2 linked regions of the Nonomuraea sp. NBC_00507 genome follow. The protein of the gene in region 1 interacts with the protein of each later gene in a pairwise test. Links are inferred from orthologs where the notes say so. Each region holds a gene or a part of one and is shown in the gene's direction. Other genes may lie near its edges. The genes, in order: thrS and rplA.

Region 1 (8,436 bases):
CCGGTGGGCTGCGCCGCGGTGACCTGATCGCGCTCGACCTGGAGGAGGACGACGGTCTGCGGCCGGAGCGGGTCGCCAGGTTCGCGCGCCGCTGGTGCCACTTCGTCGAGCGGCACGGCCGGGTGCGGCCGTTCGTGTACACGTACTACTCGTTCGCGAACCGCGGAAACTGCGCGGGCCTGGCCGAATACCCGCTCTGGATCGCGCACCCGGAGCGGCCCCGCGGCCAGCCCCTCGTGCCCAGGCCGTGGCGGGACTGGACCATCCACCAATACGTCAACAGCCCGATCGACCGCAACGTCTTCCACGGCACCCGCAAGGAGCTGACAAAGCTGGGCTTTCACCCGCGATAGCATCGGTGTTCACCACTGAAGCAGCCCCGGCGCCGGGCGCCGGGGCGATCCCAAGGGAGTCACCGTGTCAGCCGAGCTACGCATCACCCTCGCCGGAGCCGAGCGTGTGGTCGCGGCCGGCACGACGGCCGGTGAGGCGCTCGAGGCCGACGGCCGCACGGTCGTCGCGGCCAGGGTCAACGGCGAGCCGCGCGACCTGGCCTGCGTTCTGGCCGAGGGCGACGTCGTCGAGGCGATCGAGGCCTCCAGTGAGGAAGGCCGGGCCATCGTCCGCCATTCCACCGCCCACGTCATGGCGCAGGCGGTGCAGGAGCTGTTCCCCGAGGCCAAGCTGGGCATCGGGCCGCCCGTGGACAACGGGTTCTACTACGACTTCGACGTCGAGCAGGCGTTCCACCCCGACGATCTCAAGCGCATCGAGAAGCGCATGCGGGAGATCGTCAAGGAGGGGCAGCTGTTCTCCCGCCGGCCCGTCAGCGACGAGGAAGCGCGTGAGGAGCTGGCCGCGGAGCCTTACAAGCTGGAGCTGATCGGGCTCAAGGGCGGGGCCGCCGATGAGGAGTCGGTCGAGGTCGGCGCGGGGCAGCTGACGATCTACGACAACCTCGACCCCAAGACCGGCGACCTGAAGTGGAAGGATCTGTGCCGCGGCCCGCACGTGCCGTCCACCCGGTCGATCCCGGCGTTCAAGCTCATGCGCGCAGGCGGCGCCTACTGGCGGGGCAGCGAGAAGAACCCGCAGCTGCAGCGCATCTACGGCACCGCGTGGGAGTCTCGCGACAAGCAGGACGAATACCTCAAGCTACTGGAGGAGGCCGAGAAGCGCGACCACCGCAAGCTCGGCGCCGAGCTCGACCTGTTCAGCTTCCCGCCGGAGCTGGGCAGCGGCCTGCCGATCTTCCATCCCAAGGGCGGGATCATCCGCAAGGAGATGGAAGACTACATGCGCCGGCGGCAGGCCGAGGCGGGCTACGAGTTCGTCAACACGCCGCACATCACCAAGTCGTCGCTGTTCGAGACCTCCGGCCACCTGCCGTGGTATGCCGAGGACATGTTCCCGGCATTCGAGCTGGAGGGCATCGAATACCGCGTCAAGCCGATGAACTGCCCGATGCACAACCTGATCTACCGGGCGCGCGGACGCTCCTACCGCGAGCTGCCGCTGCGGTTGTGCGAGTTCGGCTCGGTCTATCGCTACGAGAAGTCGGGCGTGGTGCACGGGCTGACCCGCGTGCGCGGCATGACGCAGGACGACGCGCACATCTACACCACCAGGGAGCAGATGGCCGATGAGATCAAGTCGCTGCTGAGGTTCGTGCTCAGCGTGCTGCGCGACTTCGGTCTGTCGGACTTCTACCTGGAGTTGTCCACCCGCGACGAGTCGGAGAAGTTCATCGGCGACCCGGCGGAGTGGGTGGAGGCCACCGAGGCCCTGCGCCAGGTCGCCACGGAGTCGGGGCTGACGCTGGTGGACGACCCGGGTGGGGCGGCCTTCTACGGGCCGAAGATCTCCGTGCAGGCCAAGGACGCGATCGGCCGCACCTGGCAGCTGTCCACGATCCAGCTCGACCTCAACCAGCCCAAGCGCTTCGGCCTGGAATACCAGGCGGCCGACGGCTCCCGGCAGACCCCGGTCATGATCCATCGGGCGCTGTTCGGCTCCGTCGAGCGCTTCCTCGGCGTGCTCACCGAGCACTATGCCGGCGCGTTCCCGCCCTGGCTGTCGCCGGTGCAGGTGGTGGGCATCCCGATCGCCGAGGCGCACGTGTCCTACCTGCAGGACGTGGCGAAGAAGCTGGCCGAGCGCGGCGTCCGGATCGAGGTGGACACCGCCGACGACCGGATGCAGAAGAAGATCCGCAACGCGCAGAAGGCCAAGATCCCCTTCATGCTGCTGGCCGGTGACGACGACATCGCCAACGGGGCGGTCTCGTTCCGCTACCGCAGCGGGGAGCAGAAGAACGGGGTGCCGGTGGACGAGGCGATCGCCGAGATCGTCGACGCCGTCGAGCGGCGCGTCCAGGTCTGACGACAAGGAATGGCGGAGCAGCCGCGCTGCTCCGCCGCTCCTTCCTGGTCACTTGGCCAGCGGCTGGCCCTGCTTGTCCGTGAACTTGCCGATCAAGATCATGATGAAGTCGATCAGCACCCACACGCCGAGACCGCCGAGCGTGATGAGCTGGAGGATGCCCGTCCCGATCTTGCCGACGTAGAAGCGGTGCACGCCGAGCGCACCCAGGAAGAAGCAGAGCAGGACGGCCACGAGCCATGACTTGGTCATGAGGGATTGCCTTTCGGTTGGGGGGACCCGCCGGGAGCAGGGCATGGCATGGCGCGCCCGACCGGCGGTGCCTGCGGGAAGCATCGACCGCAGGGCATGAAACCTTAGCAAGATCCACGGGCCGTCGCATACGTTTCCGGATTTGTCGAGTTACTGAGGGTAAGTCGCGTTATTGGGTGAATAGGCGGAATATCACGGCCGGGCGGCCGCCGAAGCGCTCCGCCTCCTGGCGGGCGAAGCCCTCGATGAGGGTGCGAGCGTAGGTCTCGGGGTCCTCGTCGGTGAGAGCCTCGATGTACGCACGGTGCTCCATGAGCGACCGCACGCCCCGCTCCAGCCCGTCGGTGACGTCCACGGCGTGGGTGGGGGTGTCGCTGCCGGCGACGGCGACCCAGCGGACGCCGTTCCAGGGGGCTGCGTCGGTGTCCGGAAATATCCACCTATTGCCCGCATCTCCGGCGGCGTCCAGGACCGCCCGCCCCACCGCACGATGATCCGGGGTGTTCCAGTACGTGCCGCCCCACGTGTCGGCCGGGTTCAAGGTGATCACCAGCTCGGGGCGGTGCCTGCGGATGGCGGCGGCGATGTCCCTTCGGAGCGCGGTGCCGTACTCGATGACGCCGTCCCGATGGTCGAGGAACTCCACGCTGCTCACGCCGACCACGGCGGCGCTGGCCCGCTCTTCACGCTCGCGCATCACGCCGCTCTTGCCGGGGTCGAGCGTGTCGATGCCCGCCTCGCCCCTCGTGGCGATCACGTACGCGACCTCCCGCCCGGCGTCGGTCCAGATGGCGACCGCGGACGCGCAGCCGTACTCGAGGTCGTCGGGGTGGGCCACGATGGCCAGGGCGCGTTGCCAGTCGTCCGGCATGGGGTCGAGTTGATCGGTTGTCATGGCTCAACACCATAGGCAGCGCCGGCGTGACGCGGAACGAGGAGCGTCCGACGGCTCGGCGTACGACGCCGTCGCGCCTGCCGGTCGCCGCGCCCACCGGTGGTGGCGCCTGCCGGCGGCGTCTGCCCGTCGCCGCGCCCACCGGCCGTCGTGCCCGCTGGCGGCGTCTGCCGGTCGGCGCGTCCACCGGCCGTCACGCTGCAGGAAGGACCTCGGTCGATGACCGGACGCGCTCTGCGCACGTGTGCGGCGGCCCCGACGTGGGCCGCCCAGGTGTGGCGTGCCGGTTGTGTGGGCCGTCCGGTTGTGTGGGCCGTCCGGTCGTGTGGCGTGCCGGTCGTCGTGTGGTGCGGCGGTCGTGTGGCGTGCCGGTCGTGTGGTGCGGCGGTCGTGTGCTGTGCGGCGGTCGTGTGCTGTGCGGTTGTGTGGTGCGGCGGTCGTGCGGCCGGAGGTGGTCGTCGCCAGGTGTGCGAGGTAACCGTTCCGGCCGCAGGCGGACCGTGGTCTGCGTCGTGGTGGTCAGGGGGCCATGGTGGCGTCGTCGGCCGACGGGTCTTCGGCGCGGGCGGGGCGGCCCTCGCCCGGGAGGCGGACGTCGTCGACCGTCACGTTGACCTCCATGACCCGCATGCCGAGCATCCGGCTCACGCTCCTGGCCACGTTCATCTTGACCTCGGTGGCGACCTCCATCACCACGTGGCCGTACTCCACCACGATCGTCAGGCTCACGGCCACCTGACGGTCCTGGATCTGCGCGCTGACGCCCTGGGTGCCGCGCCGCGAGCCGATGCCGATGCGGTCGCGTACGGACTCGAAGGCGCGCGCCAGATCGCCGCCCATGTCGGCGACCCCGGCCACTTCGAGCGCCGCCAGGGCGGCGACCTTCTCCACCACCTCGTCGGCGACCTTGATCCGCCCCTTCACCATCGCGCCGGACGGATAAGGCGCTGTGGGCTCGGGGATAGGCCCGTCCGCCTGCAGCGCCGAATTGTCGGCGTTGTCGGTGTTCTCGGCTTCGGCGGGCGGTACGGAATGCTCTGCTAAAGCTTCGCTCATCACGGCCTCCTCTAGGCGAATGCTCAGGATTGTGCCGGAAGAGCATCCCGTTTGTCCGTGGTCCTATGCTGCTAGTTATGCACGATCAGGCAGGGGCAGGGGCCCCGGACAACTTCGACCGTCTGTGGACCCCGCATCGTATGGCCTACATCAAGGGTGAGAACAAGCCGACCGGCACCGGCCCCGACGACGGGTGCCCGTTCGACGCGATCCCCAAGATGAGTGACGAGGACGGCCTGATCGTCGCCAGGGGCCAGAGCGTCTACGCGGTGCTCAACCTCTACCCGTACAACTCCGGCCACCTGATGGTCGTCCCCTACCGGCACGTGTCCGACTACGACGAGCTGCGTCCGGACGAGCTGGTCGAGATGGGGGAGTTCACGCAGAAGTCGCTGCGGGCCCTGCGCAAGGCCAGCGGCGCGCAGGGTTTCAACGTCGGCATGAACCTCGGCCACGTGGCAGGCGCGGGCATCGCCGCGCACCTTCACCAGCACGTCGTCCCTCGGTGGGGCGGCGACACGAACTTCATGCCGGTCGTCGGCCAGACCAAGGTCCTGCCTCAGCTACTTCGTGACACGCGCCAGCTGCTCGCCGACGCCTGGGACTGACTGCTCCCGCCGCATGAGCACGCCGATGCCGGTGGCCAGCAGGAGTGGTATGGCCAGCGCCAGCGCCATCGACAGCACGGCCGCGCCCGAGTCGTTGACGAGCATGCCGACCACGCCGCTGACCAGCGTGCCGATCAGGCCGGCCCGCAGTGCGCGGGAGTGCTCGAACGCCGCCGGCACCACTCCGGCCGAGGCCTGCTCGGGCCGCAGGATCGCGTACACGAGGAACGCCACGGCCACGATGACGATCGGCATCAGGTTGGGGTTGAGCAGCGTGCCGAGCATGGCCTGCAGCTTGCGCCAGATGACGTCGAGCGCCTCGCCGGTCAGCACCTGGCCCACGAACCTGCCCAGGTGCGTCTGCTCGTTGGCCGGCCTCAGATAGTTGATCCAGGCGAACGTCATCACGATCACCCCGCCGGCCACGCAGAACAACGCCAGCTTCACCAGCGACACCCGCCGGCCCGACAGGATGAGCGCGGTCACCGCGATGCCCGGCACGAACGCGATGACGCCGCCGAAGTCGCTGCCCAGCCCGGACCCGCCGAGCACCATCGCGGCCGCGCCGAGCCCCACGATCGCAGCCAGGCCGATCTTTCCGGGCCAGCGGTGCGCGATCATCGTCGTGGTCAGCAGCGTGCCGGTCGCGAACAGTGCGAACGGGATGTTGCCGAGCCCGAAGTAGCGGGCGCCCTGCTCGGCGCTGAAGCCCATGAAGCTGTTGAGCTGGAGCGTCGTGCCGGTCAGCAGGTCGCCGGCGAGCGTGAGCGCCGTGACGCCCGCGACCACGGCCAGCGGGCCGAGCGGCCGGCGCCGCCATGGCCCGGCCAGCGCCAGTGCGGTGATCGCCGCCCACCAGGCCAGCATGCCGCCGAACAGCTCCAGGTGGGTGGACCACGGCAGCAGGTTGACCAGGAACGAGGTGACGGGCAGGGCCGCCAGCGCCGTCGCGGCCGCGCGTATCCAGGGCAGTTGCTTGCGGCGGCGCAGCAGCAGGAACGCCAGCACGTAGAACAGGACCTGCAGGACCGCCAGGGCGGTGAAGTATTGTCCCTTCGCCGAGCGCATCGTCTGGGCGGTGGCGTCGGCGCGCTGGAGGTGCTCGAAGGTGGCGCCGTTCTCGCCGGCCTGCACCGGCACGCCCACGACCGTGGTGGGCACCGCCACGCCGAGCTTGGTCAGCGCGGTGGAGGTCAGGTCGGGCAGGATCGAGATGTCCTCGCGGCGGGTGGAGGCGGCGCCGAGCAACCGACCCTGCGCGCCGGGCTCACGCAGCGCGGCCACCCGCAGGTGGGGCACGGAGCCGTGGTCGGACAGGCCCGCGAGCAGCACCGTCGTGTCGGCGGGCAGGACCGACAGCAGCGCGCCCGCCTTGGCGTCGGCCAGGCGCAGTGCCTCGCGCCGCTGGGCCGCGGTGAGCTGGTCGGGCACCTTCGGCAGCCGGTCGCCGGTCAGGTAGGGGCGGATGAGGTCGTCCACGTCCATGGCGATCATCCGGCACTTCTCCAGGTCGGCGGTCCTGACCTGGAGCGGCGAGGCATGGTAGTGCTGAACGGCGCCCTGCCGGTCGGCCAGCCCGAGCGCGGCGCCCGGGCCGATGGCGATCGAGCACTGCCCGGCCGCCTTCAGCGACTCTCCGAGGATGCCGGCGTTACGCTGGCCGGCCACGTCGATGAGGTAGCGGTAGTCGGGGATGACGGCGCCCTCGCCCTGCTGCTCGGGCACCGGCGGCGCGCCGCAGCCGTAGCCGACGGCCGACCTGGTGCCCGCCGAGACGGTCAGCCAGCCGTCGTAGGGGCAGGTCACGTTGCCGACGGTGCGGACCGACAGCGAGCCGATCGCGCTGGATGCGGCCAGCTCCCAGAGGTTGGGGGTGTCGGCCTGGGTGAGGTCGTTCCAGTGCAGCCCGGACACCCCGATGAGCGCCACCCGGCCCGTCTGGCCGCGAGACTGCGCCGTCCGGCCCGCGAGGTCATGGACCGGCGCGGTGCCGTCGTCCACCTGCGCCATCCGACCGGCGCCCTCGTCGGCCCGTGCCGCCCCCGCGAACAGCCCCAAGCCGGTCAGCAGCTGGCCGAGCAGCACGGCCAGCACGACTACCGCGCGCCTCACCCCGATGACCTCCCGCGATCGATGATGTCCGTGGCACGGTAGAGGACGCTCGCCTCCAGGCGCCACAAGCCCGCGACTACCCTCTCACGAACCGAGGGTGTGCCGAGGCGACGTCGGCGTGGGAGCCGCGCTGCTCTGCCGGTCCTCGCACGGCGCGGCCCGCCACCCTGATGGGCGGCGGGCCGGATGGGGCTCGATCAGCTGCGGCGCAGTGGTCAGAACGCGTCGACCTTCACCTTGACCGGCGTGCTCTCGTTGTGCAGGCGGTCGAGCGAGGTGATCAGGTAGGTCCCCGGAGCCTTCACCGCGTACGACGGGTCGGAGACGACCGTGACCAGGTTACGGGCGTCCGCGGCCTGGCAGTCCGCGCCTGACTCCGGCAGCTGGTAGACCGCGTACGCGCGGGCCCCGGCCGACGGCGTCCAGGTCATCGTCGAGCCCGTGGCCTTGGCACCCGCCGGCTGGGCAAGGGCCTTCGCCCCGGCCGGCGCGGCCGGGGCCTGGCCGCCGCGCTCCTTCATGAGCGGCAGCAGGGCGGGGCGGCCGTAGTGCTCCTTGGCGACCCGGTCCATCGCGCCCAGCGGGTTGGTGAGCAGCTGTTTGGCGCTGAAGTAGACGTCACCGTCCACCTGCTTGTGCTTGCGGTTGAGTGTCAGGTGCGCGGCCATCTCCTCGGGCCTGGTCCAGGCCTTGTCGTCCGTGGCGCCGACCCGGTAGAGGGCCTGCCCGATGTACAGGTGCACGTCGGAGCCCTTGACGGCCTGCGCCCACCACGGAGCCAGCACCTTGTAGTCGGCCGCCTTGAAGCCGCGCGGCCAGTAGAGCTGCGGCATGACGTAGTCGACGGTGCCCGACTCGATCCAGGCCTTCGCGTCCGCATAAATCGAGTCATAGGCCGACATGCCGTTGGTGTTGGATCCGGACGGGTCATTCGACTTGTTACGCCAGATACCGAACGGGCTGATGCCGAACTTGACGTGGTTCTTCCGCGTGTGGACGGCCTGGTCCACCTCGGCGACGAGCGTGTTGACGTTGCCGCGCCGCCAGTCGGCCAGGCTCTTGCCCTTGCCGTACCTTGTAAAGGCGGCCTTGTCGTTGAACTGGCCGCCCTCGCCCGGGTACGGGTAGAAG
Region 2 (8,442 bases), 6.4 Mb from region 1 along the record:
TCCCGGGTCACCCTGCTCGACGCCCGTGACACCACCGTACGCGGCCGGCCCGCCGCGGTCGGCAGGCATCCGAACGGCGGTCGCATGATCGTCTGGCTGGAACGCGTGGGCACCGGCGCGTGGATCAGGGTCAGCGACTCCCTGAGCGGGGAACTCCTCGCAGTTGCCGCCTCCGTGAAGGCTCCTGTAGGAGACTAGGTCCCCTTCCCAGTCCCTCACTTCCGGGTATCCACACACGTCATGGGGGGTCGATGCGGCGCCTGGCGGCAGTGCTCCTCGTGCTCACGCTCACCGGCTGCGGCGGCGGTGACGGCGTGCCGGAGCCCACCCGCACCGTCGCGCCGCCGTCGCAGGAACCGGCAAGGAGCAAGACCATCTCGCTGTCCTGCGGTGACACCGAGGTAAGCCTGCCGGCCATGCCCGCGAAGCTGAAGCGTGCCGGCGCGTTCGCCCAGCTGCCCTCGCTCGCCCGCCGGCTCGACGTCGACGGCCTGATCTGGCGCAGGAACGACGAGCATCTGTACGTCGGTGTGGTGTGCGGGGTGCGGACCGCCGAGCAGTTCGCCACGCTGGTCGCCAGGTCGACGCTGACGGCGTACAAGGGCCGGCCGGCGCTGCGCTGGACCACCAAGAGCGGCCTGCGGAACTTCATGTGGCTGGAGCAGCCGGGCACCGCGGTCTACATCGGTGCGACACCCGGCCTCGCCACCGAGATCAGGCGAATCGCCGGCGGCGTCTCAGCGGGCCTCGGCCAATAGCTTGCCCAGGCGGCTGACGCCCTCCACCAGGTCGTCGTCGCCCAGCGCGTAGGACAGCCTGAAGTAACCCGGCGTGCCGAACGCCTCGCCGGGCACCACCGCCACCTCGGCCTCCTCCAGGATCAGCTCGGCCAGCTCGCTCGAGGTCTGGGGCCGCCTGCCCCGCAGCTCCTTGCCGATCAGCTCCTTGACCGTCGGGTACGCGTAGAACGCCCCCTTCGGCTCGGGGCAGAACACGCCCGGGATGTCGTTGAGCATCCGCACCATCGTCTGGCGGCGCCTGTCGAACGCCGTGCGCATCTCGGCCACCGCCGACAGGTCGCCGGAGACCGCGGCCAGCGCCGCCATCTGCGCCACGTTGGAGACGTTGGAGGTGGCGTGCGACTGCAGGTTGGTGGCGGCCTTGACCACGTCGGCCGGGCCGATCAGCCAGCCCACGCGCCAGCCGGTCATCGCGTAGGTCTTGGCCACGCCGTTGAGGATCACGACCCGGTCGCCCAGCTCGGGGACGGCCGTGGCGATGCTGGTGAACTCGGTGCCGCCGTACACGAGGTGCTCGTAGATCTCGTCGGTGACGACCCACAGGCCGTGCTCGGCCGCCCAGCGGCCGATCGCGATGGTCTGCTCGCGCGAGTAAACCGCGCCCGTCGGATTGGACGGCGAGACGAACAACACCACCTTCGTACGCTCGGTGCGCGCGGCCTCCAGCTGCTCGACGCCCGCCAGGTAGCCAGTGGACTCGTCGGCCACGACGTCCACCTGCACGCCCCCGGCCAGCTTGATCGCCTCGGGGTAGGTCGTCCAGTAGGGCGCGACCACGAGGACCTCGTCACCCGGGTCGAGCAGCGTCGCGAAGGCCTCGTAGACGGCCTGCTTGCCGCCATTGGTGATCAGCACCTGAGACGGCTCGACGGCATAGCCGGAGTCGCGCCTGGTCTTGTCGGCGACGGCCTGCTTGAGCTCGGGCAGCCCGCCCGCCGGGGTGTACTTGTGGAAGCGCGGCTGGCGGGCCGCCTCGATCGCCGCCTCGACGATGTAGTCAGGCGTCGGGAAGTCGGGCTCGCCCGCGCCGAAGCCGATGACGGGGCGTCCGGCCGCCTTCATCGCCTTCGCCTTGGCGTCCACGGCGAGGGTGGCCGATTCGGAAATCGCGGAAATTCTTGCGGAGATGCGAGGTCGGGTGGACATGGGTCCATCGTCCCACGTGCTCGTGACCTGGGCGATCAGCTTTGGGTTCGACGTACCGGGCATTCCCCCGTATGCTTTCGGCTGGTCCTTCCGCCGCATGTCGCCGGGCGGTTCGGTCCAGGCAGTGAGTCGATCAGGGTAGTCTGGTTGATGACATAGGGCACTGGCGCAATTGGTAGCGCACCGGTCTCCAAAACCGGCGGTTGGGGGTTCGAGTCCCTCGTGCCCTGCGAGTGCGGTCCGCGCAACGATAGGCGTGTAAGCGCGCCGCAAACTGCGTTGGATACGGACGAATTCAGGTGAGGACTGTGGCGATCGACACACGCGGCGAAACCGCCGACAAGCCCAGTGGCGAAAAGAAGACGCGCACTTCGCCTGCCCTTTTCTACCGGCAGGTCGTCGGCGAGCTTCGTAAAGTCATCTGGCCGACACGCAAGGATCTCATCACCTACACCACGGTCGTTCTGATATTCGTTCTGATCATGGTTGGCATCGTGTATGGCCTCGACGCCGCCCTGGGATGGTTGGTCCTCCGCGTCTTCGGCGGAGCCTGATCCCGGCGCCGCCGGTGCCCGCCTGACGGAGTCGCCATCGATACGAGCTCAATCGATTAGACGAAAGAGGAAGAGTCACCGTGTCCGAGTCTTCTATTCCGGCCGACGAGTCCCGCGAGGAGTGGGGCGACGAGCTGGAAGAGGCCACTGAGGAAGCCGCCGAGGCGGCTCTCGAAGAGGCCGAGGTCGCGGAGAGCGACGAGGCGGCCGAGGTCGAGGCTGTCGCCGCCGAGGACGCTTCGGCTCTTCCCGACGTCGACCCCGTCGAAGAGTTCAAGCTGTCGCTGCGCGGCCTGCCCGGCGAGTGGTATGTCATTCACTCCTACGCCGGTTACGAAAACCGCGTGAAGTCCAACATCGAGAGCCGCAATGTGTCGCTCAACATGGAGGACTACATCTACCAGGTCGAGGTGCCGACGCACACCGTCCAGGAGTTCAAGAGCGGCAAGAAGGTGCCGGTCAAGGAGCGCGTGCTGCCCGGCTACGTGCTGGTGCGCATGGAGCTGACCGACGAGTCCTGGGCCGCGGTGCGCAACACGCCCGGCGTGACCGGCTTCGTCGGCCTGTCCAACAAGCCGAGCCCGCTCAGCCTCGACGAGGTCGCCAAGCTGCTCGCGCCCGAGCCGACCGAGGAGGCCAAGAAGGCCGCGGCCAAGCCGTCCGCGGGCCCGACGGTCGAGTTCGAGATCGGCGAGTCGGTCACGGTCATGGACGGCCCGTTCGCGACGCTGCCCGCCTCGGTGAGCGAGATCAGCCCCGAGTCGCAGAAGCTCAAGGTGCTCGTCTCGATCTTCGGTCGTGAGACCCCGGTCGAGCTGTCGTTCAACCAGGTCTCGAAGATCTAGGACGATCACCTACACTTAGACGTTCGGGCGGCCGCCTTCGCGAGGGCGGCCTCCGACATGTCCGGGGCTGTAATCCGCAGCCCGGACGGCATCACAATCAAAGACCCGGAGAAGGACAAATGCCTCCGAAGAAGAAAATCGCCGCGTTGGTAAAGGTCCAGCTTCCCGCTGGCCAGGCCACCCCGGCGCCGCCCGTGGGTACCGCCCTCGGTCCCCACGGCGTCAACATCATGGACTTCGTCAAGCAGTACAACGCCGCGACGGAGGCCCAGCGGGGCAACATCATCCCCGTTGAGATCACCATTTTCGAGGACCGCAGCTTCACCTTCATCACGAAGACGCCGCCGGCCCCCGAGCTGATCAAGAAGGCCCTCGGCCTCGACAAGGGCAGCGCGGTCCCGCACCGTGACAAGGTCGGCAAGCTCAGCCGCGAGCAGCTGCGCAGCATCGCCGAGACGAAGATGCCCGACCTCAACGCCAACGACATCGAGGCCGCCGAGAAGATCATCGCCGGCACCGCCCGGTCGATGGGCATCACGGTCGCCGAGTAACACCCTTTCAGACGTTCGTGGGAGGGCCGTCAGGCCCGTTCACCACTAGGAGTTAAGAATGAAGCGCAGCAAGGCGCACAAAGACGCGGCGGCCAAGTTCGACCGCGACAAGCTCTACTCGCCCGTCGAGGCCGCGAAGCTCGCCAAGGAGACGTCGACCACCAAGTTCGACGCCACCGTCGAGGTCGCGCTGCGGCTGGGCGTCGACCCTCGCAAGGCCGACCAGATCGTGCGCGGCACGGTCAACCTCCCGCACGGCACCGGTAAGACCGCCCGGGTCCTGGTCTTCGCGACCGGTGACCGTGCCGAGGCGGCCCGCGAGGCGGGCGCCGACATCGTCGGCGCCGACGAGCTGATCGACGAGATCTCCAAGGGCAACAGGCTCAACGAGTTCGACGCCGTCGTGGCCACGCCGGATCTGATGGGCAAGGTCGGCCGCCTGGGCCGCGTGCTCGGTCCGCGTGGTCTCATGCCCAACCCGAAGACCGGCACGGTGACGCCCGACGTCGTCAAGGCCGTGACGGAGATCAAGGGTGGCAAGATCGAGTTCCGCACCGACCGGCAGGCCAACCTGCACTTCATCATCGGCAAGACGTCGTTCGGCGAGCGCGAGCTCCTGGAAAACTACGCTGCCGCCCTGGACGAGGTGCTGCGTCTCAAGCCGTCGGCGGCCAAGGGCCGTTACCTGAAGAAGGTCACCTTCTCCACGACGATGGGCCCGGGTGTCCCGGTCGACCCCAACATCACCCGCGGCATCACCGCGGAGCTGGAGAGCTGATCTCTGCTCTTTGACAAGCCCCCGCCCCTTTCGGGCGGGGGTTTTTCGGTTTCTGAGCCCTTCAGCGGGGCGGCGGGTGGGCCGGGCCGGAGCGTCCGTATGGTGGATTGTGAAGATGGTGTGAAGACCTTGTGGGGGATAACCCTGGGTTTTCCCCTAATTGTGCGGGGAAGGCGCTACGGCCGTGGAATGCAAACGTAGGGTCAAGACATGCTGAAGCGATCGATAAGTCTCGCCGCGGCCGGAGCCGCGCTCGTGGTGGCCGCGGTTGCCGGTTGTGGCACTACTGCCCAGCCCATCCAGGTCAATCTGGCGGCCTCGGAAGTGCTGGCGCAGGCCGCGCAGAAGACGGCTGAGGTCACCAGCTACACCGTTGACGCCGTGGTGAACGCCACGCACCCCCAGCAGGGCGACGGCCGGGTGCAGGGACGCATGCTCTACCAGAAGCAGCCCCTGGCCGTGGACCTGACCCTGGACACCGTCGACATGGGCGGTCAGAGCCTGCCGGGCGGCGTACGAGCCGTGCTGCAGGGCGACGCCGTCTACGTCAAGGTCGAAGCGCTCAAGGACCTGGTAGGCGCCACCAAGCCGTGGATCAAGGTCCCGCTCACCGAGATGGGCGAGTCCGGCGAGGTGAACCAGTACCTGAACCAGATCCAGCAGTTCGATCTGGCCAACGTGACCAAGCTCGTCACGGCCTCGCAGGACGTGAAGTCGGTCGGCAACGAGAGCGTCAACAGCGAGGACACCACCCACTACAGCGGTAGCTTCCCGGTCGACGCGGCCGTGCAGCTGCTGCCCGCCGACGAGCAGCAGCAGGCCCGTACGGGGCTGGCCGAGCTCAAGGACGTCAAGTTCGACATCTGGGTGGCCGCCGACGGGCTGCCGCGCAAGCTCGCGTTGAACGGGCAGAAGGAAGGCGCCACGCTCGACGCCACGCTGTTCTTCAAGGACTTCAACAAGGCCGTGACCATCGAGACGCCGCCCGCCGACCAGGTCGGAGAGCTGCCCAAGGGCACGACCAACTGAGAACGATTTGGAAACTCGGCGACCAGGACGTAGTCTGGTCGTTGCCGAAGACCGCCGGTTGTCGTCAGGTGCTCAAGCTTGACGGCCGAAGGATCCACGTCATGTGGACGACCCGCGCAGGTGTGATGCGAGTTTCCCACATGGTCTGATCCGTGTGTGCGAGCCCCGTGCGCCCTGCGCCCGGGGCTGTTCTCATGTTCGGGGGCCTTCGCCGGCGGCACATCTGGAAGGAGGCCCATGGCGAGGCCGGATAAGGCGACAGCGGTTGCCGAGCTCAAGAATGAGTTCGAGGGCAGCGCTGCCGCCGTTCTGACCGAGTACCGCGGTCTCACCGTCGCTCAGCTCAAGGAGCTGCGCACCTCTCTCGGTGAGAATGCGAAGTTCGCCGTGGCGAAGAACACCCTGACCAAGATCGCCGCCAACGAGGCAGGCGTGACGGGTCTTGACGACCTGCTGGTCGGTCCGACCGCCGTCGCCTTCGTCAAGGGCGACGTCGTGGAGGCGGCCAAGGGTCTGCGTGACTTCGCCAAGGCCAATCCCCTTCTGGTGATCAAGGGCGGCGTGCTCGAGGGCAAGGCCCTCAACGCTACTGAGATCACCAAGCTCGCCGACCTCGAGTCCCGCGAGGTCCTCCTCGCGAAGCTTGCCGGTGCGCTCAAGGCGAAGCAGAGCGCCGCTGCCGCGATGTTCGCCGCGCTGCCCACGCAAATGGCTCAGCTGGCCGACGCCCTTCGCGCGAAGCGCGACGAGGCGGGCGAGTAACACCGGGGATTGCCGCACCTACCGCGGTCCCGTTCCTAGTTGTCAGCAAGTCCTAAACGTAAGGAAAACATCATGGCGAAGCTCAGCACCGAAGAGCTGCTCGACACGTTCAAGGAGATGACCCTCCTCGAGCTGTCCGAGTTCGTGAAGCAGTTCGAAGAGGTCTTCGACGTCAAGGCCGCCGCCCCGGTCGCGGTCGCCGCCGCCCCCGGCGCCCCCGCCGCCGAGGCCGCCGCCGTTGAGGAGCAGGACGAGTTCGACGTCGTCCTCGAGGCCGCCGGCGACAAGAAGATCCAGGTCATCAAGGAGATCCGCGCCCTCACGTCCCTGGGCCTCAAGGAGGCCAAGGACCTGGTGGACGGCGCTCCGAAGAACGTCTTCGACGGCAAGGTCAACAAGGAGCAGGCGGAGAAGGCCAAGGCTGCCCTCGAGGGCGCCGGCGCCACCGTGACCGTGAAGTAAGACGGTCCTGTCTCTTCTGAGAAGGGGCGCGAGACATCCTGGTGCCGGATGTCTCCGCCCCTTTTCGCATTTCCTGAGCGGTGCCGTGCGGCCACGGCTCAGGAGATTCTCATCCCGGTCTCATCGCCCCGCCAACCGGCGTGCCTAGCGTGCCTGACGTGGTTACCGAAGCTAAGTCTCGTTGGGCGCTGGCCGCCCTCCTCGTGGGCACCGGCGTGCTGTACATCTGGGGCCTTGGAGCCTCGGGCTGGGCCAATTCTTATTACGCGGCAGCCGTGCAGGCCGGCAGCCAGAGCTGGACGGCGTTCTTCTTCGGGGCCTCGGACGCCGCGAACGCGATCACCGTCGACAAGACGCCTGCCTCGCTGTGGCCCATGGTGCTCAGCGTGCGGTTGTTCGGGCTGAACTCGTGGGCCATGCTCGTGCCGCAGGCGTTGATGGGCGTCGGCACCGTGGCCATGGTGTACGCCTCCGTGCGCCGGCTGTTCAGCCTATGGGCGGCGCTGCTGGCCGGGGCGGTCATGGCGGTCACGCCGGTGGCCGTGCTGATGTTCCGGTTCAACAACCCCGACGCGCTGCTGGTGCTGTTGCTGACCGTCGCGGGCTACTGCGTGGTGCGGGCCCAGGAGCGGGGGGCGACCCGGTGGCTGGTGCTGGCGGGGGCGGCGATCGGGTTCGCGTTCCTGGCGAAGATGTTGCAGGCGTTTCTCGTGCTGCCGGGGTTCGCGCTGGTCTACCTCCTGACCGCGCCCGTGGCGTTCAGGCGCCGGATCTGGCAGTTGCTGCTGGCGGGGGCCGCGATGGTGGCCGCCGCCGGGTGGTGGCTGCTGGCGGTGGCGCTGGTGCCCGCCTCCGAGCGGCCGTACATCGGCGGCTCGCAGACCAACAGCGTGCTGGGGCTGGCCCTCGGCTACAACGGCATCGGCCGGCTCAACGGAGCCGACTACGGCGGGCTGGGAAACCTCAACCAGCAGTCCGGATGGCTGCGGATGTTCGACACCGAGGCGGGCGGGCAGATCTCCTGGCTGCTCCCTGCGGCCCTGATGTTGCTGGTCGCCGTCACCTGGCTGACCCGGCGGGCTCCTCGGGCCGACCCGGTCCGCGCCGCCGTCTGGGTGTGGGGGAGCTGGCTGCTCGTGACGGCGTTGGTCTTCAGCCTCATGCAAGGGATCTTCCACGCGTACTACACCGTGGCGCTGGCGCCGGCCATCGCGGTGCTGGTGGGCATGGGGGCCGCCGTGCTCTGGGAGCGGGGGGCCCGCAGGCTGCCGGCCATGATCACGGCCGGGACGGCCGTGTGGTCGTACGTGCTGCTGTCGCGCAGCGCCGACTGGAACGCGTGGCTGGGGGTCGCCGTGCTGGTGGCGGGCCTGGGGGCGGCGCTGGCGATGTTGCTGACCCGCCGCGTCCTGGCCGTGGTCGCGATCGCCCTGGTGGCGTGCCTGGCGGGGCCGGCCGCGTACGCCGTGGACACCGCCGCGTCGCCGCACACCGGAGCCATCCCGACGGCCGGGC

What was found.
Region 2: the proteins of thrS (region 1) and rplA interact in binary tests that used the Escherichia coli proteins (3 or more experiments, as listed by UniProt). The link is inferred for Nonomuraea sp. NBC_00507 from one-to-one orthologs.

The regions. Positions count from the first base shown.
Region 1 is NZ_CP107853.1:6,658,835-6,667,270, forward strand. Bases 1-2,899 are described here. They hold thrS (threonine--tRNA ligase), read left to right. Parts: upstream 1-417; coding sequence 418-2,382; downstream 2,383-2,899. Other genes in these bases: OHA25_RS32210 (glycoside hydrolase family 25 protein), read left to right, coding at 1-353; OHA25_RS32220 (TM2 domain-containing protein), read right to left, coding at 2,431-2,634; OHA25_RS32225 (PIG-L deacetylase family protein), read right to left, coding at 2,804-2,899. Outside these bases: more of OHA25_RS32225, read right to left, coding at 2,900-3,529; OHA25_RS32230 (Asp23/Gls24 family envelope stress response protein), read right to left, coding at 4,049-4,585; OHA25_RS32235 (HIT family protein), read left to right, coding at 4,663-5,193; OHA25_RS32240 (hypothetical protein), read right to left, coding at 5,149-7,305; OHA25_RS32245 (glycoside hydrolase family 10 protein), read right to left, coding at 7,521-8,436. UniProt on the Escherichia coli protein: Catalyzes the attachment of threonine to tRNA(Thr) in a two-step reaction: L-threonine is first activated by ATP to form Thr-AMP and then transferred to the acceptor end of tRNA(Thr). The rate-limiting step is amino acid activation in the presence of tRNA.
Region 2 is NZ_CP107853.1:209,661-218,102, reverse strand. The notes cover bases 2,910-5,814. They hold rplA (50S ribosomal protein L1), read left to right. Parts: upstream 2,910-3,954; coding sequence 3,955-4,674; downstream 4,675-5,814. Other genes in these bases: OHA25_RS01015 (LppX_LprAFG lipoprotein), read left to right, coding at 4,885-5,703; rplK (50S ribosomal protein L11), read left to right, coding at 3,465-3,896; nusG (transcription termination/antitermination protein NusG), read left to right, coding at 2,910-3,345. In the rest of the region: OHA25_RS01055 (hypothetical protein), read left to right, coding at 1-198; OHA25_RS01050 (hypothetical protein), read left to right, coding at 252-758; OHA25_RS01045 (pyridoxal phosphate-dependent aminotransferase), read right to left, coding at 738-1,946; preprotein translocase subunit SecE, read left to right, coding at 2,255-2,500; more of nusG, read left to right, coding at 2,581-2,909; rplJ (50S ribosomal protein L10), read left to right, coding at 5,941-6,465; rplL (50S ribosomal protein L7/L12), read left to right, coding at 6,538-6,927; OHA25_RS01000 (glycosyltransferase family 39 protein), read left to right, coding at 7,086-8,442. UniProt on the Escherichia coli protein: One of the primary rRNA binding proteins, it binds very close to the 3'-end of the 23S rRNA. Forms part of the L1 stalk. It is often not seen in high-resolution crystal structures, but can be seen in cryo_EM and 3D reconstruction models.